3 regions of the Lysinibacillus pakistanensis genome follow, and region 1 is predicted to be linked to each of the others. Evidence: a T-box and tRNA genes for the amino acid it is inferred to sense, from the RefSeq annotation. Region 1 holds a T-box; the other regions hold tRNA genes.
The links. A T-box is a leader RNA that pairs with one kind of tRNA and senses whether it is charged. The one in region 1 lies ahead of trpS (tryptophan--tRNA ligase), so its partner is inferred to be a tRNA-Trp.
Positions count from the first base shown of each region.

Region 2: it has a tRNA-Trp gene. The T-box ahead of trpS (tryptophan--tRNA ligase) is inferred to sense a tRNA for this amino acid. The anticodon was not compared.
Region 3: it has a tRNA-Trp gene. The T-box ahead of trpS (tryptophan--tRNA ligase) is inferred to sense a tRNA for this amino acid. The anticodon was not compared.

Region 1 covers NZ_CP126101.1:881,996-888,380, reverse strand. The annotation lists gene mecA (adaptor protein MecA) at 92-760, opposite strand; gene spxA (transcriptional regulator SpxA) at 1,191-1,586, opposite strand; T-box leader at 2,102-2,326, shown strand; gene trpS (tryptophan--tRNA ligase) at 2,441-3,427, shown strand; gene fabF (beta-ketoacyl-ACP synthase II) at 3,809-5,050, opposite strand; gene QNH24_RS04115 (beta-ketoacyl-ACP synthase III) at 5,081-6,019, opposite strand.
Region 2 covers NZ_CP126101.1:4,453,567-4,459,951, reverse strand. The annotation lists rRNA gene QNH24_RS22290 (23S ribosomal RNA) at 1-2,176, shown strand, start outside; rRNA gene rrf (5S ribosomal RNA) at 2,292-2,407, shown strand; tRNA gene QNH24_RS22280 (tRNA-Asn) at 2,424-2,500, shown strand; tRNA gene QNH24_RS22275 (tRNA-Ser) at 2,506-2,597, shown strand; tRNA gene QNH24_RS22270 (tRNA-Glu) at 2,625-2,699, shown strand; tRNA gene QNH24_RS22265 (tRNA-Val) at 2,717-2,792, shown strand; tRNA gene QNH24_RS22260 (tRNA-Met) at 2,820-2,894, shown strand; tRNA gene QNH24_RS22255 (tRNA-Asp) at 2,899-2,974, shown strand; tRNA gene QNH24_RS22250 (tRNA-Phe) at 2,988-3,063, shown strand; tRNA gene QNH24_RS22245 (tRNA-Thr) at 3,070-3,145, shown strand; tRNA gene QNH24_RS22240 (tRNA-Tyr) at 3,153-3,236, shown strand; tRNA gene QNH24_RS22235 (tRNA-Trp) at 3,250-3,323, shown strand; tRNA gene QNH24_RS22230 (tRNA-His) at 3,336-3,411, shown strand; tRNA gene QNH24_RS22225 (tRNA-His) at 3,454-3,529, shown strand; tRNA gene QNH24_RS22220 (tRNA-Gln) at 3,539-3,614, shown strand; tRNA gene QNH24_RS22215 (tRNA-Gly) at 3,620-3,694, shown strand; tRNA gene QNH24_RS22210 (tRNA-Cys) at 3,703-3,776, shown strand; tRNA gene QNH24_RS22205 (tRNA-Leu) at 3,824-3,904, shown strand; gene QNH24_RS22200 (hypothetical protein) at 4,073-4,297, shown strand; gene QNH24_RS22195 (MFS transporter) at 4,525-5,718, opposite strand; gene QNH24_RS22190 (TetR/AcrR family transcriptional regulator) at 5,952-6,385, shown strand, end outside.
Region 3 covers NZ_CP126101.1:277,411-283,795, forward strand. The annotation lists rRNA gene QNH24_RS01290 (23S ribosomal RNA) at 1-1,682, shown strand, start outside; rRNA gene rrf (5S ribosomal RNA) at 1,750-1,865, shown strand; tRNA gene QNH24_RS01300 (tRNA-Val) at 1,878-1,953, shown strand; tRNA gene QNH24_RS01305 (tRNA-Asp) at 1,958-2,033, shown strand; tRNA gene QNH24_RS01310 (tRNA-Thr) at 2,041-2,116, shown strand; tRNA gene QNH24_RS01315 (tRNA-Tyr) at 2,123-2,206, shown strand; tRNA gene QNH24_RS01320 (tRNA-Trp) at 2,211-2,284, shown strand; tRNA gene QNH24_RS01325 (tRNA-His) at 2,330-2,405, shown strand; tRNA gene QNH24_RS01330 (tRNA-Gln) at 2,415-2,489, shown strand; tRNA gene QNH24_RS01335 (tRNA-Lys) at 2,505-2,577, shown strand; tRNA gene QNH24_RS01340 (tRNA-Arg) at 2,732-2,808, shown strand; tRNA gene QNH24_RS01345 (tRNA-Pro) at 2,820-2,896, shown strand; tRNA gene QNH24_RS01350 (tRNA-Ala) at 2,911-2,986, shown strand; tRNA gene QNH24_RS01355 (tRNA-Ser) at 3,000-3,092, shown strand; tRNA gene QNH24_RS01360 (tRNA-Phe) at 3,097-3,172, shown strand; tRNA gene QNH24_RS01365 (tRNA-Gly) at 3,179-3,252, shown strand; tRNA gene QNH24_RS01370 (tRNA-Ile) at 3,259-3,332, shown strand; tRNA gene QNH24_RS01375 (tRNA-Asn) at 3,340-3,416, shown strand; tRNA gene QNH24_RS01380 (tRNA-Glu) at 3,418-3,489, shown strand; gene QNH24_RS01385 (nitroreductase family protein) at 3,905-4,531, opposite strand; gene QNH24_RS01390 (winged helix-turn-helix transcriptional regulator) at 4,661-5,038, shown strand; gene QNH24_RS01395 (nitric oxide synthase oxygenase) at 5,481-6,385, shown strand, end outside.

The DNA.
Region 1 (6,385 bases):
TTTAACGGCTTTTTCTTGAAATTTAAAAATTGACTCAAAAAAGACTGTAAACAACTTGATTGATTCAAGAGTTTACAGCCTAATAAATTATTTAATGAAAGTATTTGCGCACTGTTTCAAAGCAATTAAATTCCATAATTTTTTCACCATATTCCTCTAAGCGATGAATTGTGAAATTTGATGGACTTAAAAATTCTTTGATAACAGCATTTCTGTCGTGACGATTTAAATCTTCGTCCGCATTTGCAAAATCAACTACTAAATAGTACCAACCTTCATATTTGAACAATGAGGAATCCACTAATTCGTCTGTCATACGTTTCGCTACAGGGATTAACTCATCAATATCTTTAAATTTATAAACATAAATATCTGTATCCGTAAATAATTCTGACTCATCTATGTCACCAAATTGAGTTAGCTGGCTAAGAAGATCCTCTCCAACTTCATCAAAAGGGGCATACATATCTTTTTGTTCATCAAAATGCGAATGACCATCTAATGTTTCACCGTCTTTTAATATGTGTGCACGTGTGACAATGATTTCCAAGCCTACTTCAGACGCATTGATATGAATCCAAATCGGACCTTCAACATCAAAATAATCATCCGTATTTACTTCATCAATCATATCCCAAAAAAGTTGTTCACCCTTTGCTCGATTGTACCAAATTTCTTCACGACTATAGCCGCGATCCTCTATATCATTGTACGTAATAAAGAGCTTGAGTGTATTTTCATTTACACGTTCGATGTCCACTAGACCTCATCTCCCTTCACTGTCATTTGTCGAAAAACAGTTTTGTTTCATTAGTATGCTTTTATTCATCTTTTTTAACCTTCATACTCCATTTGTTTTTCAACCTTTGACTACACTACAGTAAAACTGTTGAGCAACCGATGAATCGAGCAATTTTTATTTCACAGTTGTCTCTAATTCTATTGTATGCTGTTCCGTCATAAAATGAAAAGGATATACACCGTTTCACAGAAGATATTTGAATTATTGAAATTGTAGTAAACTATTTATCTTAAATCAAGTTTAACATACTTTAACGGAAATATATGACTTTTCCCTACTATTTATTATACTTTATATAGAGGATTTTACATAAGTAAAACACAAAAAAATAGATGTCACAATAGGATTTGTAACATCTACTATTTATTCTATGCAGTAAAGGGAAAAATTAGTTCACCATGCGCTGTGCTTCTTGTAATTGATAAGCACGAACCTTACGAGGTAAGAAGCGTCGAATTTCATCCTCATTATAGCCAACCTGTAAACGTTTTTCATCTAAAATAATGGGACGGCGTAATAGGCCTGGATATTCTTGAATTAATTCATATAAACGTTGCAATGGTAAGCTTTCAACATCTACATTTAATTTTTGGAAAATCTTCGAACGCGTTGAAATAATTTCATCTGTACCATCCTCTGTCATCCGTAAAATTTTTTTAATTTCACTAATGCTTAACGGCTCAGAAAATATATTCCGTTCTGTATATGGAATTTCATGCTCCTCTAACCATGCTTTCGCTTTTCGACAAGACGTACAACTTGGTGAAGTAAATAAAGTTACAATCATACTGACACATCCTTCCTTTTAATCGTTATCTATAAACCAGTGTGTTAAATTAGAATTAATGTAATGTAAAACTACATAACCATTATACAGTACTCTATGGTGTTTGAATATAGTTCCAATAAAAAAAAGACAAACCTTTATCTCGAAATATTCTGTTTATTTATACAGCTTTCATTATAAGAACTTCTTCTTTACATGTCTAACGAACTACTATTAATATTCCCATTTACAAAGCATTTTAAACCTTCCATTTTCCCTTGTTTTTGTTCTCATTTAAAATTTTCAAACGAGAATATTGTCAATTCAGTGTGTACAAATTAGACGTTTATTGCATAATTTTGGTTGCATTTTCTAATAAAAAACATGCTTAGTAAGCATATAATTTTTTTCTGCAAAAAAACACCGCCAAAAGTCTGACTTTACATACTTGCAATTCACTAAGTCTTTATAATATAATTTTTTGAAATACATCAAATAAGTCTTTAGAGAGTGAAAGACTGATTTTGAATGAAGTAAAAACTTTGACGAAGAGTAGTACATATGCATTTTACACGTTTAGAGAGTCTGTGGTTGCTGTAAACAGATCGTGTAAGCATCTGGAATGGACTTCCGAGTTAGCTTTGCGAACGACTAAGTATGTTTATTAGCAATGCTCGTCCCTTCACGTTACGAAGTAGAGTGGCCTTTAATTGGCAAGCTGGGTGGTACCGCGGATTCAAACATCATTCGTCCCTTCATTAGTAATCTAATGAGGACGCATGATGTTTTTTTATTGAATAAAAAAGGAGCCTCAGCTAAGTAATTATGTAATAGACAACACTCTGAGGTAATGAATTCAAGGAGGAAACGACATGACAACTATTTTTTCTGGCGTACAGCCAACAGGAATTGTAACCTTAGGGAACTATTTAGGTGCGTTCAAGCAATTTCCTGCATTACAGGATGAAGGTAATGCAATCTACTGTATCGTAGATCAACATGCCATAACAGTGGCACAAGATCCTCAAGAATTACGTCAAAACATCCGTAATCTTGCTGCTACGTATATCGCTACTGGCATTGATCCTAAAAAGTCTACGCTATTTATTCAATCAGAGGTACCAGCTCATGCACAGGCAGGCTGGATGCTACAATGTGTCGCATCAATTGGAGAGCTTGAACGTATGACTCAATTCAAGGATAAATCTCAAGGTAAAGAGAGTGTATCAGCAGCTCTTTTAACATACCCACCATTAATGGCAGCTGACATACTTCTATATAACACAAATATTGTACCTGTAGGCGATGATCAAAAGCAGCATATTGAGCTTACTCGTGATCTTGCAGAGCGCTTTAACAAACGTTATGGTGACGTTTTAACGATTCCTGAAATCCAATTACCTAAGGCAGGAGCCCGCATTAAATCATTGCAAGAGCCTACGAAAAAAATGAGTAAGTCTGATCCAAATACAAAAGCAACTATTAAGCTTTTAGATACAGTAAAAGATATTGAAAAGAAAATTAAATCCGCTGTCACTGACTCTGATGGTATTGTCGCATTTGACGTGGAAAATAAACCTGGTGTTTCTAACCTACTAACAATCGAATCGGCTATTTCAGGCCTTGCTATTGAGGATCTTGTGAAAAAATATGAAGGTGTAGGCTATGGTGGATTCAAACAAGGTGTTGCCACAGCAGTTATTGATCACCTGACACCAATTCAAGAGAAGTTTTATCATTTGGTAGAATCTTCCGAATTAGATATTATTTTAGATGAAGGTGCTGAAAAGGCAAATGCTATTGCAAGTGCTACATTAAAACGCATGGAAGAGGCAATGGGCCTTGGCCGTACACGTTAATAAAAATGGATTTAATGCTTGACCAAATTTAAGGTATACTAAAGTTCATACTTTATCTTCTTGGCTAGAAGTTTTTTCAAAACGGAGATCAAGGACAATAGCTCCCAGCACAATAGCTGATCCTAGAGCTATATAAAATTCTGTTGTATGCATCATAAATTTAAAGACAACGATCCAGGGGTACCCAAGTGTACGATAATTTAAATACAGTATAAGATTCCCTACTGAGAGAATTATTAACCCGTAGCTCATTAAAAATAAAAAGAGACGGAACATGGTCACAGCATCCTTTCAATTTATTTCTCATTATCATCTATTCGAAAAAAAAGAAAAAAAGACGTCAGCCTCGTAAATTAGGCTGACGTTTTTTAAATTTAGTAATTATCCCTCGTATTTTTTAAATAGAAGACTAGCATTATGCCCACCAAAGCCAAGTGAATTACTCATTGCATACACAATGTTTGCTTCTCGAGCTTCATTTGGAACATAGTCTAAATCACATTCTGGATCTGGCTCATGTAAATTAATTGTTGGTGGTAAAATACCTTCTTTCAGTGCTAACGCTGTAAAAATAGCTTCAATACCACCGGCAGCACCTAATAAGTGACCTGTCATCGATTTTGTAGAACTCATTGCTAGTTGATACGCATGCTCACCAAAGGCTGTTTTTACTGCCTGTGTTTCAAACAAATCATTATAAGGTGTGCTTGTTCCATGTGCATTAATATAATCAACCTGTGAAGGTTCCACGCCTCCATCCGCTAACGCTTGTAGCATCGCACGTGCAGCACCCTCTCCTTCTGGTGCAGGAGCCGTAATATGATGAGCATCTCCTGTTGCACCGTAGCCAAGTACTTCTGCATAGATTTTTGCACCGCGTGCTTTGGCATGCTCGTATTCCTCTAGAATAACAATGCCTGCACCCTCACCAATAATAAAACCATCTCGATTTTTATCGAATGGACGGCAAGCTGCTTTTGGATCTGTATTTAAAGATAGTGCAGTATTGGCACAGAAGCCTGCAACTGCCATCGTCACGATTGGTGATTCGGCTCCACCTGAAATCATTACATCTGCGTCACCACGTTCAATTACTTTAAATGCATCACCAATTGAGTTTGTACCAGAAGCACATGCAGTCACTGAGCAAGAGTTAATACCCTTTGCACCTAAATGAATCGACACTTGACCTGAAGCCATATCTGGAATCATCATTGGAATAAAGAATGGGCTTACACGTCTTGCACCACGCTCTTGGAACGTTAAAAATTGTTGTTCATATGTCTCCATACCACCGATACCAGAGCCAATCCAAACACCTGCACGTGGTGCTAGCTCCTCATCGATTGTTAATTGTGCATCTTCCATTGCCATGATAGACGCTGCAAGGGCATAATGTGTAAAGCGGTCCATTTTACGAGCTTCTTTACGGTCAATATATTTTTCAATATCAAAGTCTTTCACTTCAGCGGCAATTTTTGCTGCGAATAGATCCTTATTTAAACGTGTTAATTCGCCAATACCAGATTTTCCAGCTTTAATGTTAGTCCAAGTTTCCTCGATGCTATTTCCTAGTGGTGTAACTGCGCCAATTCCTGTAATTACTACTCGTCGTTTACTCATTGTCTTACTCCCCTCAAGCATTTTTCGTTATTATTTTCCCCATCGCATTGCAACAGCGCCCCATGTTAAGCCGCCGCCAAATCCAACAAGTACTAATAAATCATCATCTTTAATCTTACCTGCTTCAAGCTCTTCTACCAAGGAAATGCCAATAGATGCTGCTGATGTATTACCATATTTATGAATGGTTTTTGACATTTTTTCAGGTGGTAGCTCCAGTCGTTCTCGAGCAGACTCCATAATTCGGATATTTGCCTGATGTGGCACTAAGAAGTCCACATCTTCTTTTGTTAAACCTGCTTTATCTAGTACATTAACGGCGGATTCACCCATCTGGCGTACAGCAAATTTAAACACTTCGCGACCATTCATGGCAATAGTATCTTGCTGTGTTAAATACAGATTCTTTCCTCCTGTACCATCTGCACCGAGCTCAAAAGATAATATGCCTCTGCCTTCCGATACGGGCCCAACTATTGCTGCACTCGCTCCGTCACCGAATAACACAGCCGTATTACGATCATTCCAGTCAATAACCTTTGATAGTTTTTCAACACCTACTACTAAGACATATTTATAAGCATTTGCTTCTACAAAATGCTTTGCTGTCACTAAACTATATATAAATCCTGCACAAGCTGCTGCCTGGTCCATCGCTGCTGCATTCACTGCACCAATCTGCTCCTGAACCATACATGCTACACTTGGAAATGTTTGATCTTGTGTTACTGTGGCTACTAGGATTAAACCGATTTCTTCAGGTGTAATACCTGCATTTGCAATAGCCTCTTTTGCTGCAGCAACTGCTAAATCTGAAGTTTCCTGATTGTCTGCGGCAAAATGACGCTCTTCGATCCCTGTTCGAGTTCGAATCCATTCATCAGAAGTATCCATAATTTTTTCTAAATCAAAATTTGTCATAACCTTCTCTGGAACGTATTTGCCTATTCCTATAATACCAGCGTTCATTTAGCAACCCCTCTGCTTTCTTACTATCAATTATTAGTAACTGGTCATAATTATAACTCATAATGAAGGAGAGGTGCAAGATGAATTAAAATTAATGCCCATTGCCCTAATATGAATGAAGGGGCTGGAAGGTGTTGGAATGGGATGTCCTGATTGTAGTGGCTCTCTTTTATTATGTGGGTCGTCTCCATCTTATTGAGTAGCTTCCTTATGGCTTTGAACAGTGAATCCTCTTTATTAGCTCCACTCCACTCTATTTAAATGGGACCTCCTCTTTTTTTTAGCACTTCTGAGCATACGAAATATGTGATGATGTAACTTACCACACTATGCAAGCTGAACAATCAATACTATTAAAAAAACACT
Region 2 (6,385 bases), 1.7 Mb from region 1:
AGGTAAGGTAACACTTACTGGAGGCCCGAACCCACGCACGTTGAAAAGTGCGGGGATGAGGTGTGGGTAGCGGAGAAATTCCAATCGAACTTGGAGATAGCTGGTTCTCTCCGAAATAGCTTTAGGGCTAGCCTCGTGATGAGAATACTGGAGGTAGAGCACTGTTTGGACTAGGGGGCCATCCCGGTTTACCGAATTCAGACAAACTCCGAATGCCAGATATTTATACACGGGAGTCAGACTGCGAGTGATAAGATCCGTAGTCAAAAGGGAAACAGCCCAGACCACCAGCTAAGGTCCCAAAGTAATCGTTAAGTGGAAAAGGATGTGGCGTTGCACAGACAACCAGGATGTTGGCTTAGAAGCAGCCATCATTTAAAGAGTGCGTAATAGCTCACTGGTCGAGTGACGCTGCGCCGAAAATGTATCGGGGCTAAACGATTCACCGAAGCTGTGGATTGACATCTACGATGTCAGTGGTAGGAGAGCGTTCTAAGTGCGTTGAAGTCAGACCGGAAGGACTGGTGGAGCGCTTAGAAGTGAGAATGCCGGTATGAGTAGCGAAAGACGGGTGAGAATCCCGTCCACCGTATGACTAAGGTTTCCTGAGGAAGGCTCGTCCGCTCAGGGTTAGTCGGGACCTAAGCCGAGGCCGATAGGCGTAGGCGATGGACAACAGGTTGATATTCCTGTACCACCTCCTCACCGTTTGAGAAATGGGGGGACGCAGTAGGATAGGGTAAGCGCGCCGTTGGTTGTGCGCGTCCAAGCAGTAAGGCGTGTGTGTAGGCAAATCCGCACACTGTAACGTTGAGCTGTGATGGCGAGTCCGTATGGACGAAGTTCCTGATTTCACACTGCCAAGAAAAGCCTCTATCGAGGTGAGAGGTGCCCGTACCGCAAACCGACACAGGTAGTCGAGGAGAGAATCCTAAGGTGTGCGAGAGAACTCTCGTTAAGGAACTCGGCAAAATGACCCCGTAACTTCGGGAGAAGGGGTGCTCTTGAGCGTGCAAGCGCATGAGAGCCGCAGTGAATAGGCCCAGGCGACTGTTTAGCAAAAACACAGGTCTCTGCAAAACCGTAAGGTGACGTATAGGGGCTGACGCCTGCCCGGTGCTGGAAGGTTAAGAGGAGTGGTTAGCGCAAGCGAAGCTGCGAATTGAAGCCCCAGTAAACGGCGGCCGTAACTATAACGGTCCTAAGGTAGCGAAATTCCTTGTCGGGTAAGTTCCGACCCGCACGAAAGGCGTAACGATCTGGGCACTGTCTCAACGAGAGACTCGGTGAAATTATAGTACCTGTGAAGATGCAGGTTACCCGCGACAGGACGGAAAGACCCCGTGGAGCTTTACTGTAGCCTGATATTGAATTTTGGTACAACTTGTACAGGATAGGTAGGAGCCAGAGATCTCGGAGCGCCAGCTTCGAAGGAGGCGTCGGTGGGATACTACCCTGGTTGTATTGAAATTCTAACCCATGCCCCTTAGCGGGGCAGGAGACAGTGTCAGGCGGACAGTTTGACTGGGGCGGTCGCCTCCTAAAAGGTAACGGAGGCGCCCAAAGGTTCCCTCAGAATGGTTGGAAATCATTCGTAGAGTGTAAAGGCACAAGGGAGCTTGACTGCGAGACCTACAAGTCGAGCAGGGTCGAAAGACGGGCTTAGTGATCCGGTGGTTCCGCATGGAAGGGCCATCGCTCAACGGATAAAAGCTACCCCGGGGATAACAGGCTTATCTCCCCCAAGAGTCCACATCGACGGGGAGGTTTGGCACCTCGATGTCGGCTCATCGCATCCTGGGGCTGTAGTCGGTCCCAAGGGTTGGGCTGTTCGCCCATTAAAGCGGTACGCGAGCTGGGTTCAGAACGTCGTGAGACAGTTCGGTCCCTATCCGTCGTGGGCGTAGGAAATTTGAGAGGAGCTGTCCTTAGTACGAGAGGACCGGGATGGACACACCGCTGGTGTACCAGTTGTCTTGCCAAAGGCATCGCTGGGTAGCTATGTGTGGACGGGATAAGTGCTGAAAGCATCTAAGCATGAAGCCCCCCTCAAGATGAGATTTCCCATTACGCAAGTAAGTAAGATCCCTCAAAGACGATGAGGTAGATAGGTTCGAGGTGGAAGTGTGGTGACACATGGAGCTGACGAATACTAATCGATCGAGGACTTAACCAAAAAAGTTTGAAGCATTCAATGCGCCGTTTATCCAGTTTTGAAAGAATAAAAACTATTTATAAGATACTTGTCATTATGATAAAATATGTTATAATAGGTATTGTCTTTCAAATAGTCTAGTAATGATGGCAAAGAGGTCACACCCGTTCCCATACCGAACACGGAAGTTAAGCTCTTTAGCGCCGATGGTAGTTGGGGGCTTCCCCCTGTGAGAGTAGGACGTTGCTAGGCTATATACTAAAATTATTCCGAAGTAGCTCAGTTGGTAGTAGCACCTGACTGTTAATCAGGTTGTCGCAGGTTCGAGTCCTGCCTTCGGAGCCATTCTTGGAGAGTTGTCCGAGTGGCCGAAGGAGCACGATTGGAAATCGTGTAGGCGGTTAACACTGTCTCAAGGGTTCAAATCCCTTACTCTCCGCCAGCACTTTACGATTTTATTCCAAACGAAGGCCCCTTGGTCAAGTGGTTAAGACACCGCCCTTTCACGGCGGTAACACGGGTTCGAATCCCGTAGGGGTCACCATGTTAATACCCAGAAACGGAGGATTAGCTCAGCTGGGAGAGCATCTGCCTTACAAGCAGAGGGTCGGCGGTTCGAGCCCGTCATCCTCCACCATTAAATTTATAAATAGTATATTATTATCGCGGGGTGGAGCAGTGGTAGCTCGTCGGGCTCATAACCCGAAGGTCGTTGGTTCAAATCCGGCCCCCGCAACCAAAATGGTCCCGTGGTGTAGCGGTTAACATGCCTGCCTGTCACGCAGGAGATCGCCGGTTCGATCCCGGTCGGGACCGCCATTTTTAAAAATATGGGTCAGTAGCTCAGTTGGTAGAGCATTAGATTGAAGCTCTAAGTGTCGGCGGTTCGATTCCGTCCTGACCCACCATATTTTGCCGGTTTAGCTCAGCAGGTAGAGCAACTGACTTGTAATCAGTAGGTCGTGGGTTCGATTCCTATAGCCGGCACCATTTTCCCGGAGGGGTAGCGAAGTGGCTAAACGCGGCGGACTGTAAATCCGCTCCTTAGGGTTCGGCGGTTCGAATCCGTCCCCCTCCACCAGTTTTATTGTAATAGGGGCATAGTTCAACGGTAGAATAGAGGTCTCCAAAACCTTTGGTGTGGGTTCGATTCCTACTGCCCCTGCCAATTAATTTTATGGCGATTGTGGCGAAGTGGTTAACGCACCGGATTGTGGTTCCGGCATTCGTGGGTTCGATTCCCATCAGTCGCCCCATTTTCTATAAAATTAATAAAAATCCAATAAAATATAATTATGGCGATTGTGGCGAAGTGGTTAACGCACCGGATTGTGGTTCCGGCATTCGTGGGTTCGATTCCCATCAGTCGCCCCATAAAAATTTTGGGGTATAGCCAAGTGGTAAGGCAACGGATTTTGATTCCGTCATTCCCTAGGTTCGAATCCTAGTACCCCAGCCATTTTTGCGGAAGTAGTTCAGTGGTAGAACACCACCTTGCCAAGGTGGGGGTCGCGAGTTCGAACCTCGTCTTCCGCTCCAAATATGATGGCGGCATAGCCAAGTGGTAAGGCACGGGTCTGCAACACCCTTATCACCGGTTCAAATCCGGTTGCCGCCTCCATATTATTTTTGTTAATCGGTGTATCCGATTTTTTTTATCTCCATTATGCCGGTGTGGCGGAATTGGCAGACGCGCACGACTCAAAATCGTGTTCCTTTGGAGTGTCGGTTCGACCCCGACCACCGGTATCTTTAGATTAATTATTAAAAAAGTTAAGAAAGCTCATAAACCTTGATATGATAGGGTTTATGAGCTTTTTATATTTCCTTAGAAAACGATAAGAATTGGTTTTGTTTTATACAAGCTGTTATCCAAAAAGGGTTTTATGAGTAGAATTCTTTTAAAGGGGGATGAAGATGGAGTTTAAGGATTATTTGATGCAGGAGTATAACATTAGCGAAAGTTCTGCAAAGGACTATGTAGGGCGTTTTAACGGTATTATCAATAGAGGGTTGTATAATGGAGAAGATAAAATGACTAACACTCTAAAAAAAGCTATTGAAAAAGAATTTCCAAATTCAAAAAATCATTATTTCCTTACACTTGAAAGATATATTAAATATAAAAAAAGAATAAACTAAAAGCTCAGGTTAGCTTATGACGAAATAGTTGTACTTATGCAATATGAGATGTTAATCACTACTCATTATACATTTCTGTAAAGGTTTCGAATGCTTCAACTTTCGGAGTAGAAATAAAAAAATATTAGTTTGATTTGAATAAGAAAAAAGCGTTTTTGGAAGATAGTAATTCCAATTCGCTTTTTTTGTTTAAGTAATGATAAAGGTTCTTTAAAACTATCTTAGAATTACTTCTTCTCTGTGGCAAAATAAAAAACAGAAAATATAGGGAAAATTATTCCAGGCCATAATGCAGTACTCCATCCTCCAATCGCATAGGTCCATCCCCCGATTGCTGACCCGATTGCACCACCAAAAAAGAAAATTGCCATGAATAGTCCATTAAGACGACTACGAACTTCGGGGTTCAACGAGAAAAGCGCACGTTGGCTAAGCACAAGATTTGCGGATACCCCAGCATCTAACAATAGGGATGAAACTACTAGAACAGCTATTCCAATAGGTGAGCTAGTTTGAATAATAAGTGGCAATAAAAGGGAAATAACGACTGTAAGAAGTGCTATTCCGGTTGCAGGTCTAGTTAAGCCACGATCAGCAATTCGTCCTGCAATAGGCGCGGCTACTGCACCAGCGACCCCAACAAGCGCGAATATCGCAACTTCTTTCTGAGAAAAATGAAAGGCAGGGCTAGTTAGCAGTTGTGGAACTGTTGTCCAAAACAAACTAAAAGATGCAAATACACCTGCATGATATGCTGCACGACGGCGTAATATCGGGGTTGTTCGTAACAAATGCCACATAGATCCGAGCAGCGCTATATAGTGTGTATCCGCTGAAGGCTTTCTTGTAGGTAACACCTTAGAAAGTACAATAGCTAAAACCAAAATAGTTATGGCAGACAAAATGAATATTGCATGCCAGCCAAGAAAGTCAGCAACTAAGCTTGATAAAGGGCGTGAGAGCATAATTCCAAGTAACAAACCGCTCATGACATTGCCGACAACACGGCCACGTGAGGAATCGGAAGCAAGATATGATGCAAAAGGTACGAGTACTTGCGTAGCTACCGAACCTAAACCTATGACAAACAAAGCGACTAAGAACAACAAAATCTGTTTCGTCATTACTGTAGTAGCAAGGGCGACTGCGGTGATAAGTAAAGATGAGACAATCAGCTTCCGATTTTCAAGAATATCTCCTAAAGGCACGATAAATAGCAAACCGGCAACGTAACCGATTTGTGTTAACGTAACGATTAAGCCAGAACTGTTTGCTGACAACCCGATTGATGAGCTAATTACCCCAACTAAGGGTTGCGCGTAATACAAATTAGCAACAATGATACCACATGCGGTAGCCAAAAGAATGGTTAACCACGAAGGAATGTTTTTTTCAATTGTTTGTTTCTTAGTATCCACCATTTTATACAACTCCTTGTAGTGTTTAACAATTAATAATTAAAACGTCGTGTAGTTTTCTCCATAAGATAGTTGATTATTTTATAATACTGAACGTTTAGTATATTAAATAATTAACCATATGATATACTGAACGTATAGTTTTGTAAATAGGTAATTTCAACTTTCTGTTTTTCTAAATAATTGATATACTGAACATACAGTTTATTAATTTTGGAAGAAAGGTGGTATCTATGATGAATGGAAAAAGAGGCAGACCACGTAATTTAGAAGCACAAAAGTCAATCCTTTCCGCATCTTATGAATTATTGTTGGAAAATGGATTTCAAGCTGTCACAGTTGATAAAATCGCTGATTATGCCCAAGTGAGTAAAGCAACTATTTATAAATGGTGGCCAAACAAGGCTGCAGTAGTGATGGATGGTTTCCTATATGCTGCCTCTGAAAGATTGCCCGTGCCTGATACTGGTTCGGCGTACAATGATATTCTAATTCACGCCACAAACTTAACCATGTTTTTGACGAGTCGAGAGGGGACTATCATTACACAGTTATTAGGTGAAGGACAGTTTGATGCAGGATTGGCAGATGCCTATCGTGCTCGATATTTCCATCCCCGCCGACTTGAAGCAAGGAGTCTTTTTGAAAAAGGAATTCAACGCGGTGAATT
Region 3 (6,385 bases), 600 kb from region 1:
AAGTGCGTTGAAGTCAGACCGGAAGGACTGGTGGAGCGCTTAGAAGTGAGAATGCCGGTATGAGTAGCGAAAGACGGGTGAGAATCCCGTCCACCGTATGACTAAGGTTTCCTGAGGAAGGCTCGTCCGCTCAGGGTTAGTCGGGACCTAAGCCGAGGCCGATAGGCGTAGGCGATGGACAACAGGTTGATATTCCTGTACCACCTCCTCACCGTTTGAGAAATGGGGGGACGCAGTAGGATAGGGTAAGCGCGCCGTTGGTTGTGCGCGTCCAAGCAGTAAGGCGTGTGTGTAGGCAAATCCGCACACTGTAACGTTGAGCTGTGATGGCGAGTCCGTATGGACGAAGTTCCTGATTTCACACTGCCAAGAAAAGCCTCTATCGAGGTGAGAGGTGCCCGTACCGCAAACCGACACAGGTAGTCGAGGAGAGAATCCTAAGGTGTGCGAGAGAACTCTCGTTAAGGAACTCGGCAAAATGACCCCGTAACTTCGGGAGAAGGGGTGCTCTTGAGCGTGCAAGCGCATGAGAGCCGCAGTGAATAGGCCCAGGCGACTGTTTAGCAAAAACACAGGTCTCTGCAAAACCGTAAGGTGACGTATAGGGGCTGACGCCTGCCCGGTGCTGGAAGGTTAAGAGGAGTGGTTAGCGCAAGCGAAGCTGCGAATTGAAGCCCCAGTAAACGGCGGCCGTAACTATAACGGTCCTAAGGTAGCGAAATTCCTTGTCGGGTAAGTTCCGACCCGCACGAAAGGCGTAACGATCTGGGCACTGTCTCAACGAGAGACTCGGTGAAATTATAGTACCTGTGAAGATGCAGGTTACCCGCGACAGGACGGAAAGACCCCGTGGAGCTTTACTGTAGCCTGATATTGAATTTTGGTACAACTTGTACAGGATAGGTAGGAGCCAGAGATCTCGGAGCGCCAGCTTCGAAGGAGGCGTCGGTGGGATACTACCCTGGTTGTATTGAAATTCTAACCCATGCCCCTTAGCGGGGCAGGAGACAGTGTCAGGCGGACAGTTTGACTGGGGCGGTCGCCTCCTAAAAGGTAACGGAGGCGCCCAAAGGTTCCCTCAGAATGGTTGGAAATCATTCGTAGAGTGTAAAGGCACAAGGGAGCTTGACTGCGAGACCTACAAGTCGAGCAGGGTCGAAAGACGGGCTTAGTGATCCGGTGGTTCCGCATGGAAGGGCCATCGCTCAACGGATAAAAGCTACCCCGGGGATAACAGGCTTATCTCCCCCAAGAGTCCACATCGACGGGGAGGTTTGGCACCTCGATGTCGGCTCATCGCATCCTGGGGCTGTAGTCGGTCCCAAGGGTTGGGCTGTTCGCCCATTAAAGCGGTACGCGAGCTGGGTTCAGAACGTCGTGAGACAGTTCGGTCCCTATCCGTCGTGGGCGTAGGAAATTTGAGAGGAGCTGTCCTTAGTACGAGAGGACCGGGATGGACACACCGCTGGTGTACCAGTTGTCTTGCCAAAGGCATCGCTGGGTAGCTATGTGTGGACGGGATAAGTGCTGAAAGCATCTAAGCATGAAGCCCCCCTCAAGATGAGATTTCCCATTACGCAAGTAAGTAAGATCCCTCAAAGACGATGAGGTAGATAGGTTCGAGGTGGAAGTGTGGTGACACATGGAGCTGACGAATACTAATCGATCGAGGACTTAACCAAAAAGTTTGAAGCATTCAATGCGCCGTTTATCCAGTTTTGAGAGAATAAATTCTTTCAATTGAATAAGTGAAGTGATGATGGCAAAGAGGTCACACCCGTTCCCATACCGAACACGGAAGTTAAGCTCTTTAGCGCCGATGGTAGTTGGGGGCTTCCCCCTGCGAGAGTAGGACATCGCTTCGCTTATTTTTTCATGGAGGATTAGCTCAGCTGGGAGAGCATCTGCCTTACAAGCAGAGGGTCGGCGGTTCGAGCCCGTCATCCTCCACCATTATGGTCCCGTGGTGTAGCGGTTAACATGCCTGCCTGTCACGCAGGAGATCGCCGGTTCGATCCCGGTCGGGACCGCCATTATTTTGCCGGTGTAGCTCAGTTGGTAGAGCAACTGACTTGTAATCAGTAGGTCGTGGGTTCGACTCCTATCGCCGGCACCATTCCTTGGAGGGGTAGCGAAGTGGCTAAACGCGGCGGACTGTAAATCCGCTCCTTAGGGTTCGGCGGTTCGAATCCGTCCCCCTCCACCATTTTAGGGGCATAGTTCAACGGTAGAATAGAGGTCTCCAAAACCTTTGGTGTGGGTTCGATTCCTACTGCCCCTGCCAGGTATTGAGGTACTCGTTCATATACAGCTGTTATCATATATAGTGGCGATTGTGGCGAAGTGGTTAACGCATCGGATTGTGGTTCCGACATTCGTGGGTTCGATTCCCATCAGTCGCCCCATTTTAAAATTGGGGTATAGCCAAGCGGTAAGGCAACGGATTTTGATTCCGTCATGCCTAGGTTCGAATCCTAGTACCCCAGCCATTCATTTTTTAGTTTGAGCCATTAGCTCAGTTGGTAGAGCATCTGACTTTTAATCAGAGGGTCGAAGGTTCGAGTCCTTCATGGCTCATCATTTTTATCTTCATTCTTTCAGTGGTTGTCCAAACACCTACTGAATGAAGATAAAGCCTCCGGCGGTCACGGATTTTCAAAGGAATGAATTGTGCATGCACAATTCAAAATCCGGACGCAATTACACCAAGGCGAAATTGATAGATACATATGCGCCCGTAGCTCAATTGGATAGAGCGTCTGACTACGGATCAGAAGGTTATGGGTTCGACTCCTGTCGGGCGCGCCATAGTATTTTTTCGGAATGTAGCTCAGCTTGGTAGAGCACTTGGTTTGGGACCAAGGGGTCGTAGGTTCGAATCCTGTCATTCCGACCATCTTTATTTTATTTGGGGCCTTAGCTCAGCTGGGAGAGCGCCTGCCTTGCACGCAGGAGGTCAGCGGTTCGATCCCGCTAGGCTCCACCATTTCAATATTTTTGGAGGTATACCCAAGTCTGGCTGAAGGGATCGGTCTTGAAAACCGACAGGCGGGTAACACCGCGCGGGGGTTCGAATCCCTCTACCTCCTCCATTTCGGGTCAGTAGCTCAGTTGGTAGAGCATTAGATTGAAGCTCTAAGTGTCGGCGGTTCGATTCCGTCCTGACCCACCATTATTTGCGGGTGTAGTTTAATGGTAAAACCTCAGCCTTCCAAGCTGATGTCGTGAGTTCGATTCTCATCACCCGCTCCAAAATGGGGGCCTATAGCTCAGCTGGTTAGAGCGCACGCCTGATAAGCGTGAGGTCGATGGTTCGAGTCCATTTAGGCCCATCATTATTCCGAAGTAGCTCAGTTGGTAGTAGCACCTGACTGTTAATCAGGTTGTCGCAGGTTCGAGTCCTGCCTTCGGAGCCACGGCCCGTTGGTCAAGTGGTTAAGACACCGCCCTTTCACGGCGGTAACACGGGTTCGAATCCCGTACGGGTCATCAAGCATGTAGCACAGTTGTGTGTTACATGCTTTTTTATATGTCAATTGATTACCTTATCAAACAAATTGCTATAGTACCTTTCTAAACGACCATTGCCAATTTTAAAGCAGCTGAGAGGAATAATCATAGTGCATCAAAAAAGTCCTCACTATGACTAAATGGAACAATGTAACAAATATACGGATTTGTAGATAGCTTATAGTCAGAGTAAATTAGTTTTGTAATTCATGGGGGTAGTATAACTAAGTACAACACAGAATGTTAATTAAGCCTTAAAACAGAAGATGAAATTTTACATATAATAAACGACCAGAACCCATTTTGAATGAGTAACTGGTCAATTTAAGATCATTGATTAAAAAAACATATTTCTTTGCCTATCTAATTTACTTAGTCGGTTGCTATTAGAACACTAAATTATTTGATTTCGATACATTACCTTATTTACATTATGCCTTACGGTCTTATGACCTGCTTTAGTACCTTTACCAATAGCTATAAGCATAACATCTAAATACCTTTCAGATATATTTAAGATATCTTTTAACTTTTTAGAATCATATCCTGACATTGTGATTGTCTCAAAACCAGCTTCATTTGCTAACAAAATTAATGACATTGAAGCAAGACTTACATCTCTAGTTAACTCTAGCTTTAGATCTTCCTTAGATTTATTTTCATAATAATTTATTGCAGCATTCGCTAGATAATCTCTTAGTGATTCATCAAAATAACCAGCTTGAAAGCCTTCTTCATGTATCTTAATAATATTTTCTTTATCGAATGCCTGATAATCTCCCAACATAACAATTAATGTTGAAGCCTCTATCACTTGTTGCTGATTAAAAGCTATAGGTAGTAATAAATTTCTTAAGTCTGGCTCATCAATAATTAAGTAACGAGTAGATTGTATATTATTACCATTAGGTGACTTACTTGCACTTTCAACTAATGAGGTTAGAATTTCTGAACTAATTTTATAACTTGGATCATAATGTCTAACTGAACGTCTTTTTTCTAAAATATTTTTTACACTCATTTTATCAACTCCGAAATTTTTATTATGTTGCAGCTTTAATTATAGTAAGCAATAATAAATAAGAAAATAACGCACTTTAAAGTGGTATAGCCACTTTAAAGTGCCTTTTTAGGAGTTAGGAGGAAACAGATGGTTAACTATAATACTGGAATCAACATTTTCATGAACATTGCAGGTGGGAAATGGAAATGCTTAATACTCTTTTTCTTGAGCCAAAAATCAGTAAGGACAAAGGAGTTTTATGAATTAATACCTGGAATTACACAAAAGGTCTTAACAGATCAATTGAAACAGTTAGAAAGAGATGGACTTGTACAAAGAGAAGTATTTAAAGAAGTACCTCCAAAAGTGGAATATAGCTTAACTGATCTAGGAAGATCATTTGTACCAGTATTAAACACAATGTGTGAATTCGGTAATAAGTATGCACGTATAAAAGGTATAGAGAAAGATCAACAAATTTATTGTGATACGTTCCTCAGTTCCCAAAACGAAAAGAAATTGTAATAGTCATTGCCACTTGTTCCTTATTTGACTTGTCTTCTATTGTTTCAAACCATACAGGAATGCTGAGGATAACATATTTTCGGAGATAGTTTTTTTACATATTGTCTCTATTTTTAATGATTATATGTAGTGAATTATTTCAGACTATGAAAAGCTTAAATGGTCCGCTCAATGATTGGAGGTAGTGTTGGGAGGAATGTCACTATTGTTTCTCGTTATATTTTAAATAAAAATGGCTACCATTATTGTTTATAAAAATTGAATTATTCCTTTCGGTATGTTTGATACATATAGTTTTTGATATCCTATAAAATTACATGAAAGCCATCATTAAATTTGAACAAACTATTTCATATATGCAATATGTATGTTTTTTCTAAAGATATTTTCGTGGTGCTTCCTGTTTTGTTCCTCTAATATGAGGGTAGGTGGAGGAATCGACATGAATATACAGGAGATACAACAGTTCTTAAATTTATATCAGGTAGAGCAAAATGAATCTGAACTTTGGTTAGAAAATAGATTACAACAGATTAGAAGTGCAGGAGACTACAGTCCAACAACAGACGAACTAATTTTTGGTGCACGGGTTGCATGGCGTAATAGCAACAAATGTATTGGTCGCCTGTTCTGGCAGTCATTACATGTATTTGATGCACGTGATGTTTTAGAGGAACAGGACATTTTTCAAAAGCTACTAGAGCATATTGATTATGCAACAAATAGTGGGAAAATTCGTCCAACCATAACCGTGTTTGCTTCAGATCGAGTACGTATATGGAATCATCAGTTAATTCGTTATGCAGGCTATGAAACGGAAGCAGGAGTTATTGGTGATTCAAGTTCCATTGCGTTTACAAAAGTATGTGAATCATTAGGCTGGAAAGGTCAGCGAACACCATTTGACGTGTTACCACTTGTCGTACAGGTAGATGGGCGTGCTCCACAGCTGTTTACAATCCCAACAGAATATATTTTAGAGGTACCAATTCGTCATCCCGAGGCAGTGGATGTGGAGAAATTACAGTTGAAATGGTATGCCGTACCCATTATTTCAAGCATGCGTTTTCAAATGGCGGGTATTGATTTTCAAGCAGCTCCGTTTAACGGCTGGTACATGGGGACAGAAATCGGTGCACGTAATTTAGCAGATCATGATCGCTATAATATGCTACCAGCTATTGCAGAGATATTTAATCTTGATACGAGTAAACAAGCCTCTCTTTGGCGAGACCGTGCATTAGTGGAGCTCAATATTGCTGTCCTTCATTCATTTAAAGAAGATGGAGTGAGCATTGTGGATCATCATACAGCAGCACAACAGTTTAAACTGTTTGAAGAAGCAGA